DNA from 3 places in the Pannonibacter tanglangensis genome. Region 1 is predicted to be linked to each of the others. Evidence: riboswitches for the same ligand, from Rfam matches in the RefSeq annotation. Region 1 holds a riboswitch; each other region holds the start of a gene.

The links. Region 1 has a riboswitch for cobalamin ahead of GWI72_RS06620 (aromatic ring-hydroxylating oxygenase subunit alpha). Riboswitches for the same ligand answer to the same signal wherever they lie in the genome.
Region 2: it holds a riboswitch for cobalamin, as region 1 does, so the genes downstream of both, GWI72_RS00530 (TonB-dependent receptor plug domain-containing protein) here and GWI72_RS06620 (aromatic ring-hydroxylating oxygenase subunit alpha) in region 1, are expected to answer to the same signal.
Region 3: it holds a riboswitch for cobalamin, as region 1 does, so the genes downstream of both, GWI72_RS07160 (HupE/UreJ family protein) here and GWI72_RS06620 (aromatic ring-hydroxylating oxygenase subunit alpha) in region 1, are expected to answer to the same signal.

Annotation. Positions count from the first base shown of each region.
Region 1 is NZ_JAABLQ010000001.1:1,459,125-1,464,636, forward strand. It holds gene GWI72_RS06615 (ABC transporter ATP-binding protein) at 1-1,432, shown strand, start outside; cobalamin riboswitch at 1,519-1,722, shown strand; gene GWI72_RS06620 (aromatic ring-hydroxylating oxygenase subunit alpha) at 1,830-3,074, shown strand; gene GWI72_RS20145 (hybrid-cluster NAD(P)-dependent oxidoreductase) at 3,087-4,334, shown strand; gene chrA (chromate efflux transporter) at 4,427-5,512, opposite strand, start outside.
Region 2 is NZ_JAABLQ010000001.1:112,979-118,490, forward strand. It holds gene GWI72_RS00510 (ABC transporter ATP-binding protein) at 1-80, opposite strand, end outside; gene GWI72_RS00515 (FecCD family ABC transporter permease) at 77-1,084, opposite strand; gene GWI72_RS00520 (ABC transporter substrate-binding protein) at 1,081-1,989, opposite strand; gene GWI72_RS00525 (DUF7676 family protein) at 1,986-2,618, opposite strand; gene GWI72_RS00530 (TonB-dependent receptor plug domain-containing protein) at 2,630-4,588, opposite strand; cobalamin riboswitch at 4,745-4,960, opposite strand; gene murJ (murein biosynthesis integral membrane protein MurJ) at 5,135-5,512, shown strand, end outside.
Region 3 is NZ_JAABLQ010000001.1:1,592,448-1,597,959, forward strand. It holds gene cobW (cobalamin biosynthesis protein CobW) at 1-598, opposite strand, end outside; gene cobU (bifunctional adenosylcobinamide kinase/adenosylcobinamide-phosphate guanylyltransferase) at 595-1,152, opposite strand; gene GWI72_RS07160 (HupE/UreJ family protein) at 1,171-1,812, opposite strand; cobalamin riboswitch at 1,845-2,065, opposite strand; tRNA gene GWI72_RS07165 (tRNA-Asn) at 2,579-2,654, shown strand; gene GWI72_RS07170 (tetratricopeptide repeat protein) at 3,251-5,041, shown strand.

The sequences.
Region 1 (5,512 bases):
GAACCCGGTGATGACCGTCGGGGCGCAGCTGGCCGAGGTGTTCATCCGGCACCGGGGCCTGAGTGCCCGCGCGGCGCTTGAGGAAGCCCGGGCCGGGCTCGACGCCGTGCGCATTCCGGACGCGCAGCGCCGGCTGGGACAGTACCCGCACGAGCTGTCGGGCGGCCTGCGCCAGCGGGTGATGATCGCCATGGCGCTGGCCTGCCGCCCGGATCTTCTCATTGCAGATGAACCGACCACTGCGCTGGATGTGACGACACAGGCCGAGATCCTCGACCTGATCCGTTCATTGCAAAATGAAATCGGCATGGGCCTTCTTTTCATTACGCATGACATGGGTGTTGTCTCGGAGATCGCCGACCGCGTTCTGGTGCTGCGGCATGGCCAGGCCATCGAGGAGGCAGCCACGGCCGAGCTGTTCCGCGCGCCGCAGGCGGCCTATTCCCGCGCCCTGATGGAGGCAACGCCGCGCCTCGGCAGTGGCAGCCTGACCCGGCCGGCAAGCACGACGCCCGTGCTGACCGTGCGCGACCTTTCGACCCGCTTCCCGGTCCGAAAGGGGTTCCTGCGCCGCCTGCAGGGGGAGCTTCATGCCGTGCGCTCTGTCAGCCTGACGCTGAACGAGGGCGAGACGCTGGGCCTGGTGGGCGAATCCGGTTGCGGCAAGTCCACGCTGGCGCGCAGCATCCTGCGGCTGGTGGAGCCGGCCGAGGGCCGGGTGGAACTGGCCGAACGGGAGCTGACCGGCAAGCGGCTTGCCGACCTCAGGCCGGAGCGGCGGCTGGCGCAGATGGTGTTCCAGGACCCCTTTGCCAGCCTCAACCCGCGCCTGCCGGTGCATGAGCTGGTGACCGAGCCCGCACGCATTCACGGCCTGATCGGCGAGACGGACCAAAAGCAGCTGGCTGCCGAGCTGGTGACGCGGGTGGGCCTGGAGGCGGACTGCATCACCCGCTATCCGCACCAGTTCTCCGGCGGGCAGCGCCAGCGGCTCTGCATCGCGCGGGCGCTGTCGGCGCAGCCCAAACTGATCGTTGCAGATGAAGCGGTGTCGGCGCTCGACGTCTCGATTGCCCGGCAGGTGACGGACCTGATGCTGGACCTGCAGCAGCGCGAAGGCATGGCTTTTCTTTTCATTTCGCATGACATTGCCGTGGTCGAGCGGGTCAGCCACCGCATCGCGGTGATGTATGGCGGCGAGATCGTCGAGATGGGCGCGACCGCCGACATCCTCGCGCGGCCGCAGCACAGCTATACCCGCCGCCTGCTGGCCGCCGTGCCCTCGGGCAAGCCGGGCGAGAACCGCAAGGATGGCCGGCTGCGCGAGGCGGTTGCCCCGAAGCTCGCCTTCACGCGTCCGGGCGAACGGCTGGCCCAGCTGCCGCTGGTCGAGGTGCTGCCCGGCCATTTCGTGCGGGCGGAGGCCGCCTGAGCCGCCGCCCTCTGCCCGCAGCCGGCAACGTCGCAGAACCGGCATGGCGTGTCGTTTTCGGATCATCCGCAACGGCCCGCCCGTGGTGGATTGGGGCAGGACCAGGGTGCCCTGCTTCGGCGACGCGGCAGGGAGAATTGGGAAGCCGGTGAAACGCCGGCGCTGCCCCCGCAACGGTGGCGAGGACAGGAGCGCGGTGGAGGAGCCACTGGGGCAACCCGGGAAGGTGCCGCATCCGGGCCGCAAGGCCGCCTCGAAGCCCGGAAACCAGCCCTGGCCAGCACGACCCAACGGATCGCGGTGGGCGGACCGGGGCAGCCAGAGCTGTGGCGGAGGGAGACCGCCGCGGCCCTCCTGTCCCTGCCCCAGCCCCCGCCGGCAAGCGGAATGTGAGGCCATGGACGTTCGCAATGACATGCTGAAGCGGGTGAAGAACCGGCGCGAAGGCTATTCTCTCGATCAGGCCTTCTACACCGACCCGGAGTACTTCAGGCTCGACCTGGATCTGATCTGGTACCGCGACTGGCTGTTCGTCGGCCATGACTGCGAGGTGGCCAGGGCCGGCAGCTTCTTCACCGTGCAGGTGGGCGACTATCCGGTGGTGATCCTGCGTGACAGCGACGGTCAGATCCGCGCCTTCCACAATTCCTGTCGCCATCGCGGCAGCCGGGTTTGCACCGAGCATCGCGGCTCCAGCGCAAGGCTCGTCTGCCCCTATCACCAGTGGACCTATGACCTCGACGGCAGCCTGCTCTATGCGCGGCAGATGGCGGAGGACTTCGACAAGTCGCAGTTCTCGCTGAAACCCGTCGCCTGCGAGAGCGTGGCCGGCTACATCTTCATCTGCCTGGCGGAGAAGCCGGCCGAGTTCGCGCCTTTCGCGCAGCTGATGCAGCCCTATTTCGCGCCGCACCGCCTCACCGAGGCCAAGGTCGCCTTCGAGAGCACGATCATCGAGAAGGGCAACTGGAAGCTCGTGTGGGAGAACAACCGCGAGTGCTACCACTGCGCCGGCAACCACCCCGAACTCTGCAAGACCTACCCGGAAGCCCCGACGGTGACCGGGGTTGCCGGCGGCGACGAGGACCCGGACCTGACCGAGCACTGGACGCGGCTGGAAGCGGGCGGCCTGCCGAGCCGGTTCCGGATGCACGAGAGCGGCCAGTTCCGCGCCTGCCGCACGCCGCTGATCGGCGATGCGGTGAGCTACACGATTTCCGGCCGCCCGGCGGTGCAGGAGCGTCTGTCGGCGGAGGTGAGCCAGGAGCGGATCGGCGCGCTGCTGCTGTTCCATTATCCGACCACCTGGAACCATGTGCTCGGCGACCATGCGGTGACCTTCCGCGTGCTGCCGATCAGCGCCACCGAGACGGCCGTGACCACCAAGTGGCTGGTCAACAAGGACGCGGTCGAGGGCGTCGACTATGACCTCGACACGCTGACGCATGTCTGGATGCAGACCAACGACCAGGACCGGCGGATCGTCGAGGAGAATGCCTTCGGCATCAAGTCGCCCGCCTATGAGCCGGGTCCCTATTCCGAGCTGCACGAGGGCGGCGTGATGCAGTTCGTCGACTGGTACTGCCGCTCGGTGGAGACGCGCCTGACCGAAGGCGGCAAGTCGTTGCGCAGCGTTGCCTGAGGGACACGGATCATGACCGTCAAGCCGGATCTTGCCGCAGGCCTCGCCCTGCCCTTCGCCAGCACCGCACCGTGGAAGGGCTCTTCGGCGCGGCTGGAAGTGATCGCCGTCATCGACGAGACGGCCGACGTGAAGACCTTCGTGTTTCGGCCCGAAGGCGGCGGCTGGTTTTCCTACAAGCCCGGCCAGTTCGTGACCCTGGAGCTGCCGGTGCCCGGCGGGCCGGTGTGGCGGACCTATACGCTCTCCTCCACGCCGACGCGGCCCTTCTCCGCCTCGGTGACGGTGAAGGCACAGGCAGGCAGCATCGGCACGCGCTGGATGTTCGACACGCTGGTGCCGGGCATGACGCTGACGGCCAGCGGCCCGGCCGGGCATTTCAGCCACTGGAACCATCTGGCCGAGCGCTATCTGTTCCTGTCGGCCGGATCAGGCATCACGCCGATGATGTCGATGCTGCGCGCGATGGCCGACACGGCCCCGGCCAGCGACGTGGCGTTCCTGACCTGCGGCCGCACGCCCGGCGACCTTCTGTTCCGCGACGAGCTGGAGATGCTGGCGCGGCAGATGCCGAACCTGACGCTGGGGCTGATGGTGGAGCGCAAGAGCGCGGCCGACCGCTGGCACGGCCTGACCGGGCGCATCGACATGGCGCGGCTGAAGTTCCTGGTGCGCGACTACCGGCAGCGGGAGATCTTCTGCTGCGGTCCGGAACCCTTCATGGCCGGCGTGCGCCTGATGCTGGAAGACGCCGGCTTCGACATGCGCCACTATCACGAGGAAAGCTTCGGCGCGCCGTCGAAGGCACAGACGCAGCCCCAGACCAAAGTCCAGACTCAGTCTCAGGCACAGGCCACCAGCGCCGAGGCCACGAGCGAAGCAAAGACGGTGACGGATGATGCCACGGCTGGCCGCGTCCCGTCGCAGGTGCAAGGCGCAGCGCCGACGGCCGCCCCCCCGGCGCAGGATGGCACCGCCCCCGCCGGGTATGCCGGCGACGGCATGCAACTGCAGTTCAGCCGCAGCGACGTCACGACGACCTGTGCCCCCGGCACGACCCTGCTGGAGGCCGCCCGCGCGGCCGCCGTCCGCATCCCGGCCGCCTGCGAGGCCGGCATGTGCGGCACCTGCAAGGTGAAGAAGACGGCCGGCGACGTGGCGATGGAGCACAATGGCGGCATCACGGACGAGGAAATCGGCGACGGCTATGTGCTGGCCTGTTGCGCGCGGCCGCTTGGCCCCGTCACGCTCGAGGTGTGAGGCTGGCGGCGTGCGGCTGGTCGCAGGGGGCGCGAGACCCACGGCCCGTCGTGCCGCCCGATCCGGGACAGGCCGCGACCGGGGTCCCCGTCTCAGGCCATGACCATCCGGATGCCGGTCCCCAGCAGCGCCATCAGGGCAACGGTCTCAAGGATGCCGCGCCGGGCGGCGAACACCAGCACCAGCGCGAGCCCGGCAAGGGCTGCCGCCGGACCATCGAGACTGGCGGGGTCGATGTGCAGGCCGTGCAGCCAGCCATAGGACGTGCGGCTCGCCGAGGCGAAGAGGACGTTGAGCCCGAACCAGACGGCGACATAGGCAATCACGCCGACGACGGCGGCGGTGATGCCGGTCAGGGCGGCGGCCAGCATCGCGTTGCGCCGCAAGCGCTCGACGAAGGGCGCGCCGGCAAAGATCCAGAGGAACGACGGGGCGAAGGTGACCCAGGTGGCCATCCCCGCGCCGAGGCTTGCCACCACAAGCGGCGAGAGGCTGCCGGGCTCCCGCAGGGCGGCGAGGAAGCCGACAAACTGGTTGACCAGAATGGTCGGGCCGGGGGTCGTCTCGGCGAGACCGAGACCGTCGATCATCTGGGGCGGCGTCACCCAGCCCATGTCGACACCCGCCTGGGCGAGATAGGCGAGGACCGCATAGGCGCCGCCGAAGGTAATGACCGCGAGCTTGGAAAAGAACAGGCCGATGTCGACCAGCACATGCTGGAACCCCAGCACCAGACCGGCGAACAGAACCGGCGCCCACCACAGCGACAGGCAGGCGAGCGCGGCGAGGACGGCCTTGCGCGTGGCATGGTCTGGCAGCGGCGCGGCCGGCTCTGTGCCGCCGGCCCCTGCGGCCTGCCCCATCAGCTGCGGGGCGAGCCTGGCGGCCACGGCCCCTGCCACCCCGGCCCCGAGGATGATCAGCGGGAAGGGCAAGTCGAGGACGAAGATCAGCAGGAAGGCGGTTGCGGCAAGGACATAGGGCAAGGGCCCCTTGAGGCCGCGTTTCGCGATCTTGATCAGCGCCTGGATGACGATGGCCAGCACGGCGGCCTTGATGCCGAGGAAGATGCCGTCGACCAGGGTCGTGCCGGTGCCCAGCACGTAGAGGAAGGACAGGGCCAGCATGATCAGGCTGCCCGGCAGCACGAAGAGGATGCCGGCGGCCAGTCCGCCGCG
Region 2 (5,512 bases), 1.3 Mb from region 1:
ACGTTCTCGACGACTGTCTTGTCCCCGCGCTTCAAAGTCAGGTTCTGGACCAGGAGCCCGGGGAAGGCATGGCTGTTCATTCGGTATCCTTTCTGAGGCGGACCAGCAGCCAGAGGAAAAAGGGAGCTCCGAGCGTTGCCGTAATGACGCCGAGCTTCAGGTCCCTGTCCGGCAGGATCACCCGCGCCACGCAGTCTGCGGCCAGCAGGAAGGCCGCCCCGCCGAGGGCGCTTGCCCACAGCAACCCCCCCGGCCGGTGATCGACAAGCGGACGCAGCAGGTGCGGCACGATCAGGCCGACGAAGCCGATCGCACCGCTCACCGCTGTCGCGGCACCGACGCCGATGGCTGTCCCCAGGATCGCCCGGCGTCGCAGGCCGCCGAGACTGATGCCAAGGCTTGCCGCCACGTCGTCGCCAAGGGACAGCGCCTCCAGCCCGCGCTGGCAGGACAGAAGCAGCGCCACGCCAACGACAATGAAGGGCAGGGCCAGTCCGACATGCACCAGACTGCGGTCCGTCAGCGACCCCATCAGCCAGAACACGATCTCCATCGCGGCAAAGGGGTTGTCGGACAGGTTGAGCACCAGCGATGTGAGGGCACCGGCGAGTGACGAAATGGCGACACCGGCGAGGATCAGCACCAGCCGGTCGCCGGACCGGCCCGCCAGGACTTGCAGCAGCACGACGGCGGCCAGTGCCCCGGTGAGGGCGCTGAGCGGAAGGGCGAGGCCGAACAGCGCCGAGGCACCGCTGTAGATGGCGATGACCGCGCCGAGCGAGGCAGTCGCCGACACGCCGATGAGCCCCGGTTCGGCCAGCGGGTTGCGTAACAGACCCTGCAGCACCGCTCCGGCAAGCCCCAGGACCGCGCCGATGGCCGCCGCCAGAACGGCGCGCGGCAGGCGGATCTCGCGCAGGATGACGGCGTCGACCGTTTGCGTATCCGAACCGGCAGGCATCAGCAGCCCGAGCGGATTGAGCCAGACTTCTCCGAGAGCCAGCGAAAGGCCGAACAGGCCGAAACACAAAAGCGCCAGCAGCCAGGCCAGTTGCACCGGATGGCGTGAAAAATGATTGGTCATGGTCTGGCGCTGCTTTCCTCCGGCTTCATTTCGGTCCGCTCGACAGCCTGCCGCAGCCGGGTGACCGCCTCGGCGGTGAAGGGGGCACCGCAGATCGAGTAGCGCACGTCCGCCGCGATCCGCCGTTCGTCGGGGAAGCGCAGGTCGAGGGCGGGATGGCGCAGGATCTCGGCCGCCCGGGAGGGGTTGTTCACGAAGCGCGGCGAGATCATCACGTAGTCCGGATCCGCCAGAAGCAGCCGCTCCAGCGGCACGCGCCGTGATCCGCTGATGCCCATGTCTTCCCCAAGATGGCGCAGGCCCGCTGCGCGCACGATCTGGTTTTCCAGGGTTCCGGCGCCGGCGGTGTAGGTGTTGGTGGCGTAGGACCCGACAACGGGAGCCTCACCCGAAGTCCACTGCGCCGGCGTTTTTGCCAGTTCCGCCTCGAAGGCTGCGACCAGCGCTTCGCCCCTTTCCCTGTTGCCAAGCAGGTCCGCCATGCGGCGGATGTTGGCCTTGAGATCGTCGAAACTTGCCTCGGGCGTGAATTCCTCGACCCGGGTCCCCAGCCGCTTCAGGAGCTGCACGGTTGCCCGGGTCGTGTAGATGCCGGCCAGAACCAGATCCGGCTCAAGTCGGATGATCTCCTCCGCCAGCCCGTGGTTGATTGCCATTTCGGGCGTGACAAGGTCGCTGACCACTGCCATGTCTGCGCGCGCCGCCAGACGCGACACGGACACGAGCTGCCCGGGCCGCGCGATCAGCAATGCCAGCTGGTCGGTACACAGGTTCATCGAGACAACCCGCTGCCCCTCCTGACCCTGCGGGATCGGGCCAGGAGGGGCTTCGGCCATGGCCGCAGCTGAAGCGAAGGGCATCAGCAGCGCCAGGACCGCAACCGTCAGGCGGCCCGGACGGTTCATGACTGGCGGAACCCCTTGCCTTCTGCGTCGAGGGCCTCTTCCGGACGGCCCAGCCAGCGGGCCGACAGCGCACGCCAGGTTGCGAGACGCGAGAAGTCCGGGGTTTCCGACAGGCTGTCGTTGTCCTCGATGAAGGGATTGGGCAGGAACACCGAGATCATCGGTTCACCTGCGCCATTGACCATCTCGAAGCCCCAGCTCACCGGCTTGCCATCGCGTCCGAAGCTGCGGAAGAACGACGCTCGTGAAGGCTTGCGGTGCCGCCGCTTCTCCTCTGGCGTCGGAAACTTCGGCGAGCCCATGTTTTCGCCGATGCACAGGTGAAAATGCCCGCCATTGGCGAACATCACCGTCAGGTAGGCGTCGAACAGGCTGATCTTCACCGGAGCGCCGGGGCACTTCCATTCATAGGCCGCCCCTTCGATGATCGGGCCAAACCGGATGCCCTGCCAGTGTTCCTCGAAAATCTCGCGCAGCAGGGGTTCGAGAACCTCCTGCGTTGCCGGAATGTCCCAGATCTCGCGGCTGATCTTGCCTTCCGCGTCCCTGCGAACGTCTGTCGGTGCAGGGCCGGCAACAGGGAGCAAAAGGACGGCTGCCTGCGGGCTTGAGTCTGCAGTCATGGTCATGCGCGATCTCCTCAGAAGGTGCCCTTGATGCCGACGAAAGCGGTCGCGCCCTGGGTGTTGTAGCCGTAGACCTCCTCGTAGGTCTGGTCGAAGGCATTCTCGACCCGGCCGTAGAGCGTGAAGTTGTCATTGAGCTTGTAGTCGGCGCCGAGATTGACGAGCAGATAGTCGTCAAGTTTCACGCGGCTGCGGGGTGTGGCGTTCACCCACTCGCTGTCCATCTGTTGTCCGTTGTAGACAGCGTCGACGAAGGCAGAGGCGCGGCCGTCGAGGAATGTGTACTGCAGTCCCGCTGCCCCGCTGTGCATCGGCCTGCGGACTTCCTTCTGGCCGTTCGGCTCACGGGCATCGAGATAGGTGTAGGACGCGCGGGCGGTCAGGCCGTCGAGGATCTGAGCGGTGGCTGACACTTCGACGCCCTGGCGCTTGCTGGTGCCCTGCAGGTTGAACGGGCTCGAGGCGAAGCCTGGCAGGAAGCGCGTCTGGATCTCATCCTCAAGACGTTCGCGGAAGTAAGTCACGTCGACGGTCAGCCGCCCGTCGAGAAGCTTCTGCTCCACGCCAATGTCCCAGCCGAAGTTCTCTTCCGGTGTCAGGTTCGGATTGCCGACAAAGCGCGAGGGCTGGAAGCCGAACTGCTCGAAGAATGTCGGGTTGGTCACACCCGTGCCGATCGAGGCATGCACCCGTGTGCCGGTCTCCTGATGGAGGTAGGCGGCCGAGGCGTTGTAGGTGAGAGTGTCCTTGAATTGTTCGTTGCGGTCATAGCGCAACGCACCGGACAGGAAGATCCGCTCCAGAAGCTCCAGCCGGTACTCGCCGACATAGCCCGACAGGTCGCGCTGTTGCCGCCGGCCCTGATCGGGGCTGCCCGGATAGGCATTCCGGTAGGTCTCGCGCTCCCACTCGACGGCGCCGGTGAGGCTGTGGGCAGCCTGCAGGAAGCTCTCGGTCTGGAAGGCAAGCGTGCCCTGGTAGCTGAGGTGCAGGCGGTTGTCGTCGTTGCCGTTGCGGTTGTTCGAGTTGAAGCCGCGGCGATGAAGATCGGTGTACTCGACCCGCGCCCGCTGCACGAACAGATCCTCGAACAGGGACCATGTCAGCCCCGCGCCACCATAGACCTCGCGTGTCTTGTTGTGGCTAAAGGTATCGATCACCTGGCCCTGCGTCGGACGGTCGGGAAAGGCAAAGTCCTGGTCGTCGGTGTCTGACTTGCGGGTGACGAAGCGCAGGTTGGCGTCAAGCACCAGCGTTTCGGTCAGGTCGGCCCGCACCTTGCCGTTCAAGGTGACGTTGCGGTCGCCGTCCTTCTCCTTGCCATAGTCGGAGATGTTGAAGCCGTCGGTTCGCCGCAGCGTCGCCGAGAAGGCCCCGTCGATGCGGTCATTGCCGCCCTGGACCAGCAGGTCGGTCAAGACCGTCTTGTCGGTCCCGACCTCGCTGCGGGCCGTGATCCGTTGACCGTTCCGGATGCCGCCCTTGGTCACGATGTGAATCACGCCGGATGTGGCGTTCGAGCCATAAAGGGCGCCCTGCGGTCCACGCAGCACTTCGATCCGGTCGATGTCAGAGACCTGAAGGCCACCGAAGTCATATTCCCCCGACGACGACGAGGCCACCTCGACGCCGTCGATCAGGACCAGCACATGGTTGGATTCCGAACCACGCAAACGGATCTGCGTGAGGCCGCCGAAAGACCCCGTCCGCGAGACGGCAACGCCCGGCACCTGCCGCAGCGCATCGGCAACATAGCGGACCTGCGATTTTTCGAGGCTCGCGCCCGTGATCACGGTCGTGGCGCGTCCGACCTTCTCCGCTTCCAGAGGCGTCCGGCCGGCGCTGATGACGATGGCTTCAAGCTGTTCCGGCTCTGCGGCCGCAGACGTGACGGCGGTGAGGGACAGGGCAGGGATGAGCCCGCCGGCCAGAAGGCACGGCAAGGCAATGCCGGTGGTGAACCGGTTCTTCATGACAAACACCCGCGTTTGGCGGCGGGCAGTGCCCGCGCCAGCATAGGAAGACGCACCGCCTGGCAAACGGACGCGGGTAAGCGTCCGCCCAAAGGACGGCAAGGTTTGGGTGTCACCTCAACGGGAAACCGCGCCTCGACACACCCCGTATCGAAGGCCGGGTGACTGAGCGCGGCAGGTCTCCTGGCTCACGGGTCGCCGTGTGCGTCCGCCTTCCCGGGATCTGGCCTTGGGCCTCCCAGTGGCATGAGTAGACGCACACTCTCCGTTCACAGTTGCGGGGGCAGCCACGGTCTCGGTCCCTGATGGGTACGCCTCACCGTGTTCCCTTTTCATCCGTCCTTCGACGGAACCACGTTCGCGTCGCAACATGCCGGTCGCTCGCGCTGCCTGTCAAGGTTGCACATCCGCTCTTCCACCCAAAGCAGGACGGATCAGCTGACGCGCCGCGTCTTCCGGCGGGCGGCACAAGAAACCGCTGGTCATTTTCCCGGCCCGGGCCTAAGCCTCACGGCCATTGCAAATGCGTTGATTGGGGACTGGGTCATGTTGCGGCGGCTGAGTGTCATCGGGGGCTGGACGCTGGTCAGCCGCTTGTTCGGCTTCCTGCGCGATCTGGTCATGGCCAGCGTGCTTGGTGCCGGGCCGCTCGCCGATGCCTTCCTGATCGCCTTCCGCCTGCCCAACCATTTCCGCGCCATCGTCGCGGAAGGCGCCTTCAACGCCGCCTTCGTGCCCACCTATGCCGCGACGCTGGAGCGGGACGGGGAGGCGCGCGCGCGGGCCTTCCGCTCGCAGATGCTGTCCTGGCTGATGCTGGTGAACCTTGTCCTGCTGGCGCTGGCGCTCCTTGCCACCGGCTGGCTGGTGTTCCTGCTGGCGCCCGGCCTCGGCACGGGCGAGGAGGGCGTGCGGGCGCTTGCC
Region 3 (5,512 bases), 130 kb from region 1:
GGGCAAGCTGGTCAGCATCCACCAGATCGGCCTTGTTGAGCACGACGAGATCGGCGCAGGCGAGCTGGTCGTGGAACAGCTCCTCGACCGGATTGTCGTGGTCGAGCGAGGCATCGGCGGCCCGCTGCGCCTCCAGCGCCTCCTCGTCGAGCGCGATGCGGCCTTCCGCCAGAGCGGCGGCGTCCAGCACGGTGATGACCCCGTCCACCGTCACGCGGGTCTTGACGCTCGGCCAGGAGAAGGCGCGCACCAGCGGCTGCGGCAGCGCAAGGCCCGAGGTCTCGATGACGATGTGATCGGGCGGCGTCTCGCGCGCCAGCAGCATTTCCATGGTCGGCAGGAAATCGTCAGCCACGGTGCAGCAGATGCAGCCATTGGTCAGCTCGACCACATCGTCGGCGCTGCAGGACGGGTCGACGCAGCCGTCCAGCAGCGAGCCGTCGAAGCCCATGTCGCCGAACTCGTTGACGATGAGCGCGATGCGGCGGCCGCCGGCATTGAGCAGCAGGTTGCGGATCAGCGTCGTCTTGCCGGCGCCGAGGAAGCCGGTGACGATGGTGGCGGGGATCTTGCCGCCCTGAGAAAGCACGGTGGTCATAACTGGATATCCGGACAGGAACTGGGTTTGAGAAGGAGCGGCAGCCCGCTGGCGACCAGCACGACGCGGTCGCAGACCCGGGCAAGCTCCTGATTGAGACGGCCCTGCGCGTCGCGGAAGGCGCGCGCCATGGCATTGTCAGGCACGATGCCGAGCCCCACCTCGTTGGTCACGAAGATCACCGGACCGGCGAGACCGGGAACGACAGCGGCAAGGTTTGCGGTTTCACCGGCAAGGTCCCGGTCGGCCAGCATCAGGTTGGTGAGCCACAGCGTCAGGCAGTCGACGAGCACGACCCTGTCGGGGCCGCAGTGCCGCGCGAGCGTGCCGACCAGATCGAGCTGTTCCTCGACCGTCGTCCAGCGTCCGTCGCGCCGGGCCTTGTGCTGACCGATGCGCTCGGCCATCTCCTGGTCCCAGGCGGCGGAAGTGGCGACATAGACAGGCTCACGGCCGGCGCCAAGCGCCAGCCGTTCTGCAAAGCTGCTCTTGCCGGACCGGGCCCCGCCCGTGACCAGCACGGCGCGGGCAACCAGGTGCTCGGGCCTTGCCAAGGGGCTTGCCACCGGGCGTCAGCCGAAGAGCTGGGCGCCGATGGCGCTGAAGCCGACGCCGACGATGCCGGCACCGACCATCCGGGCCGTCAGCGAGGCCGGAACGGCCGCAGCCTTCGGATTGGTCAGCATCATCGCAAGGCTGGCGACGGCAAACTGGATGACGGCAAAGCCGATGAAATAGGCATAAAGCGGTGCCGGTTCGGCGCCAATGATCGATTCGCCGTAGGCATAGCCGTGGAACAGCCCGGCGATGGCGAACAGCACCGCCCATGCCCCGGCCGGCAGCTCGGTCTCGCTGACGATGAGACCACCGGCAATGATCACCGACAGGGCGATGACGACTTCGGCCAGCGGCAGGTCAATGGCCGCCATGTGCACCAGAACGCCCGCGATGGTGGCAAGGACAAAGGCCGCCGGCAGGACGAGGCTGCGGCCAACAAGGCCCGCGGCCAGACCGACAGCGATGATGAAGGCAAGATGGTCGAACCCGATCACCGGGTGGCCGAGGCCGGACAGCAGGCCCTGCACGAAGGTCTGAGGCATCTGGCCGTCCATCATGTGATGGGCAGCGGCGGTGCCGGTGCCGGCAAGCAGCGCCGGGACGACCAGCAAAAGCGGAGTGGCGCCCGAACGCAGGGCGCGGGAAATCATGATCATGTCTGTGCTCCAGTCCGTCCACCCGACGGCAGGGGGTTGCAATGCATCAGGCCGGTCTCCTGGCTTGCGGGTCGTCGCCCTTGCCACGCCTTCCCGGACTTGCGTCCAGTGGCCGTGTGCGGCAGGGCTCGCCGCTGACAGTTGCGGGGGCAGCTCAGGACTTGGAGCCTCGGGATGAGTCGCTCCGCACCATGATTCCCGTTTCATCCCCCTGGGCTTTGCCCGTCGGGGAACCTGACCCGTCTGTTCTAGACCCCAATGCCCCTGCCCTGCAAGGACGCCCTTTGGCCGGAGGCCGGCGGGCGGGCTGCGTTACAGGACCGCTTGTGCCGCCGTTGGCGCTCTTGGCCTTCGCTGGACGATTGCGGGCGTCGGCAGGCCTTCATCTCGGCCTGTGTCTTGGCCTGTGTCTTGGCCTGTGTCTGGGCCTTTGTCTGGGCCTCTGCCTGGGCCAGCATCTGGGCCTGCGTCGGGGCCGCCGCTGGCACCGTCCTTGCCCCGTCTTCAAGAGCACGCCATCGGGGACCGATGCCCGAGTCTTGCGCCGGTTTCTGGCCGTGCCGGGTGGGCGGGGACGCCGGGCGCGCCGCAGTGCGAGGCGCAACCATCTGTTTTTTCGCAGAAATCCCGGGCTTTTCCACCTGTGGAAAAGTTTCTTCAAGAAAGGGCTTGGCAAAGGGCCAGAGCCTTTGTTATACGCTCGCCACCGACAGCGACCCACCCGGTCGCTCGCCACGGGGCCCGTTCCGGCGCCCCCTTCTGGTGATCCGCGATAGCTCAGTTGGTAGAGCGTTCGACTGTTAATCGAATGGTCGCAGGTTCGAGTCCTGCTCGCGGAGCCAACCTCTTCCCAGAAATATCGTTATCCGGCTGTGCCTCCCGCACGGTCGAAGCCGATGCTTGTCTTTCGGCCGGCTCACGCAACTGGCCAACCTTCTTGCGACACTTGGCCAGGCCTCGCTGGCACGTGGCCATCTGTCCGGATCAGGATCCCCACTCGGTCGTGTCCGGTCAAGGGCCTGCCGGTCGCGCCCCCCCCATCGCAAGACCATACTCGGGCCAGCCTCAGGGCAGCAGGCATCCCCCAAGGCCTGCCCTTGGGGCAGCAGGCTGCGCCGGCCATACGGTCTCCCCGTCCCCCCGCAGACAGAGGGCAGCTCACGGCCCCGGCCACGAGCGAGCGGTCGACTGAAACACCTGTCGCCGGCAGCGGGCCTGCAAGTCCTTGCCACAGACTTGCCGCAAAATGGCCAGATCGACATCCCAAGTTTTTCCGTAATTCAGGCGTTTCACTGTCCGACATCGTCAACCGATCAAATTTCGGGCACTTGCCCGATTAAGGGTTGACCCCCCGGGTCAGGGACTTATCCTGCCAGTCATCCTTTGATGAGCTGCGTTTTTTTCGCAATCCGCTTCCCTTCCCTCACGGAGTTTCCTCATGTCCTTGCAACGACTGGCCATTTCCTTTGCCATCTCTGCACCTCTGCTGATGGGGACGGCCCTGCCGACCCTCGCCCAGACCACGCAGACCGCCGAACCGCCCCAGGGCTCGCAGACCTCCCCCGCCCCCCAGAAGCCGGCCAGCGTCAGCGAGCTGCGCAAGGTGCTGCAGGATGGTGGCTCGCAGGAGGCCATCACCTCCGCCCTGCAGCAGCTCCAGGCCCGGGCCGACCAGGGGGACAGGAACGCGCTGCATGTCCTTGGTGATTACCTTTCCCGAAACGCCTCTTCTGGCGAGGACCGGGAGAAGGCCATCGACCTCCTGACCAAGGCCGGTCAGGCTGGCAACAGCTGGAGCTATGTTCGTCTCGGCGACGTCTTCAGCCAGGGGGCAGGCGTCGAGAGGGACGCCGCCCGAGCCTTCGGCTATTACTCGGCTGCAGCCGACGGCGGAAACAAGGTCGCGCAGCTGGCTGTCGCCCGCGCCCTGATTGCCGGCGACGGTGTCGCGACCGATGTAGAGCGCGGCCTCGCGCTGCTGACCGGGCTGGCGGAGGAAGGCGATCGCAACGCCCTGCTGGCGCTTGGTGATCTCTATTCTCGTGGCACGACCGTGCCTCTCGATGGCGCGAGGGCCGTCGATTACCTCACGCGCGCCGCAGAGGCGGGCAATACGGCGGCCCATACCCGCCTAGGCGAAATCTATCGCGACGGAATCGGTGTGCCGGTCGACCCGGCCCGCTCGCTTGCAGCCTTCCAGGCAGCCCAGGCCTCCGGTGCAGCAACCGCAGACCTTCGCCTTGCGGAGGCCGCCCTTTGGGGTGTCGGCGAGACGCAGGATGTGGAAAAGGGCGTGCGCCTGCTCCGCGAGCAGGCCTCCGCCGGCAACATCGGCGCCATGCTTCTCCTGTCGGAGGTGCTGCTGCGCGGGGAACTGGTCGCGGCGAATGTGGCCGACGGCATGAAACTGCTTGAGGACGCCGCCGCAAAGGGCAACGTCACGGCAACACTCCGCCTTGCCGAGGCCTATCGGACGGGAGCGTACGTCAAGCGGGATACCGCGAAGGCTCTCCAGCTGTCCGAAAGCGCCGCTGCCGCCGGCAATCCGGCTGCCTTGCTGGATCTGGCTCGCGGGCACATGGATGGCGAGTTCGGACGCCTGTCGAACCGCGCGAAGGCAGCCGCCTACCTCAAGCAGGCCGAAGAGATGAACGTTCCGGCCGCAACCGTTCTGGCAGCCGACTGGATGCTGCGCGGACAGGGAATGCGGATGGATGTTGCCGGGGCCCTCGCCAAGCTTGAAAAGGCTGCGACCGCTGGCAACGCAGATGCGGCCAGACGCCTGATCACCCTGTACAGAAGCGGTTCCGGCAAGATGCTGAAGCCCAATCCGGTCAAGGCGCGGGCGGCCTTGTCGGCCTATGCCCCGCTGCTCGGTGCCACGTTCGTGACACGAGAGGAGCTGTTCATCAGCGCCGTGGCTGCTGCCTCGCGGGCCGAGTTCGCGGCCCTTGCCGAGGCTTTCAAGGCGGCGCCGCAGCAGACCCGGGTCAGCCTTCTGACCACCCTTCGCTGGTCGAATGCCAATGCCTTCGTCTATCTGGTGCAGGACGAGCTGCAGACCCGCGGACTGTACAAGGGGCCGCTCAACGGCCTCCTGACCCGGGACACGATCCGCGCGATCGGCACGCTGTGCGATGCCGGCCCCTCGGGCGAGCGCTGCCGCCAGGGTCCCCTCACCGGCGACGCCGCCCGGCTCATCGCCGTCCGGGTTGCCGCTGGCGCCTGACCGAGACGAAATCGGGACCTGATCCCGGATCTGACGGCGCCCTGATCCTGTCGGGTCAGGGCCCTGCGGAACGCCAGGGCGGTACCCGGCGCGCCCGTCTCGTCTGCACAAGGACCCAACGTTGGGGCCGGTCTTGTCCGATCCGACAAGACCGGCCCCTTGTGCTTCCAGAGCGCCCCTAGTGGATGCGCCGCCCTCACGATGGAGGCGCCACCCGTGCTGCGTCCATACTGGCACCAGGCGCAACCTCAGGCTTCACTCGCGACTTCAAGTCCCTCCCTGGGAAATTGCCCGATGTCTCCGGCTGCAGCCTGGCGAGGCCACGATGCATTGCCCCCCGCCACGCGAAGGCAAGGGACGTTGCCCTAGCCAGTCAGTCCACCCGCCTGCCACTCATTTAACCTTGATGAAGCATTAAGCTGACACAGCATTGCCTTGACGGCAGCGGCGAATTGAATCCGACATCAAACT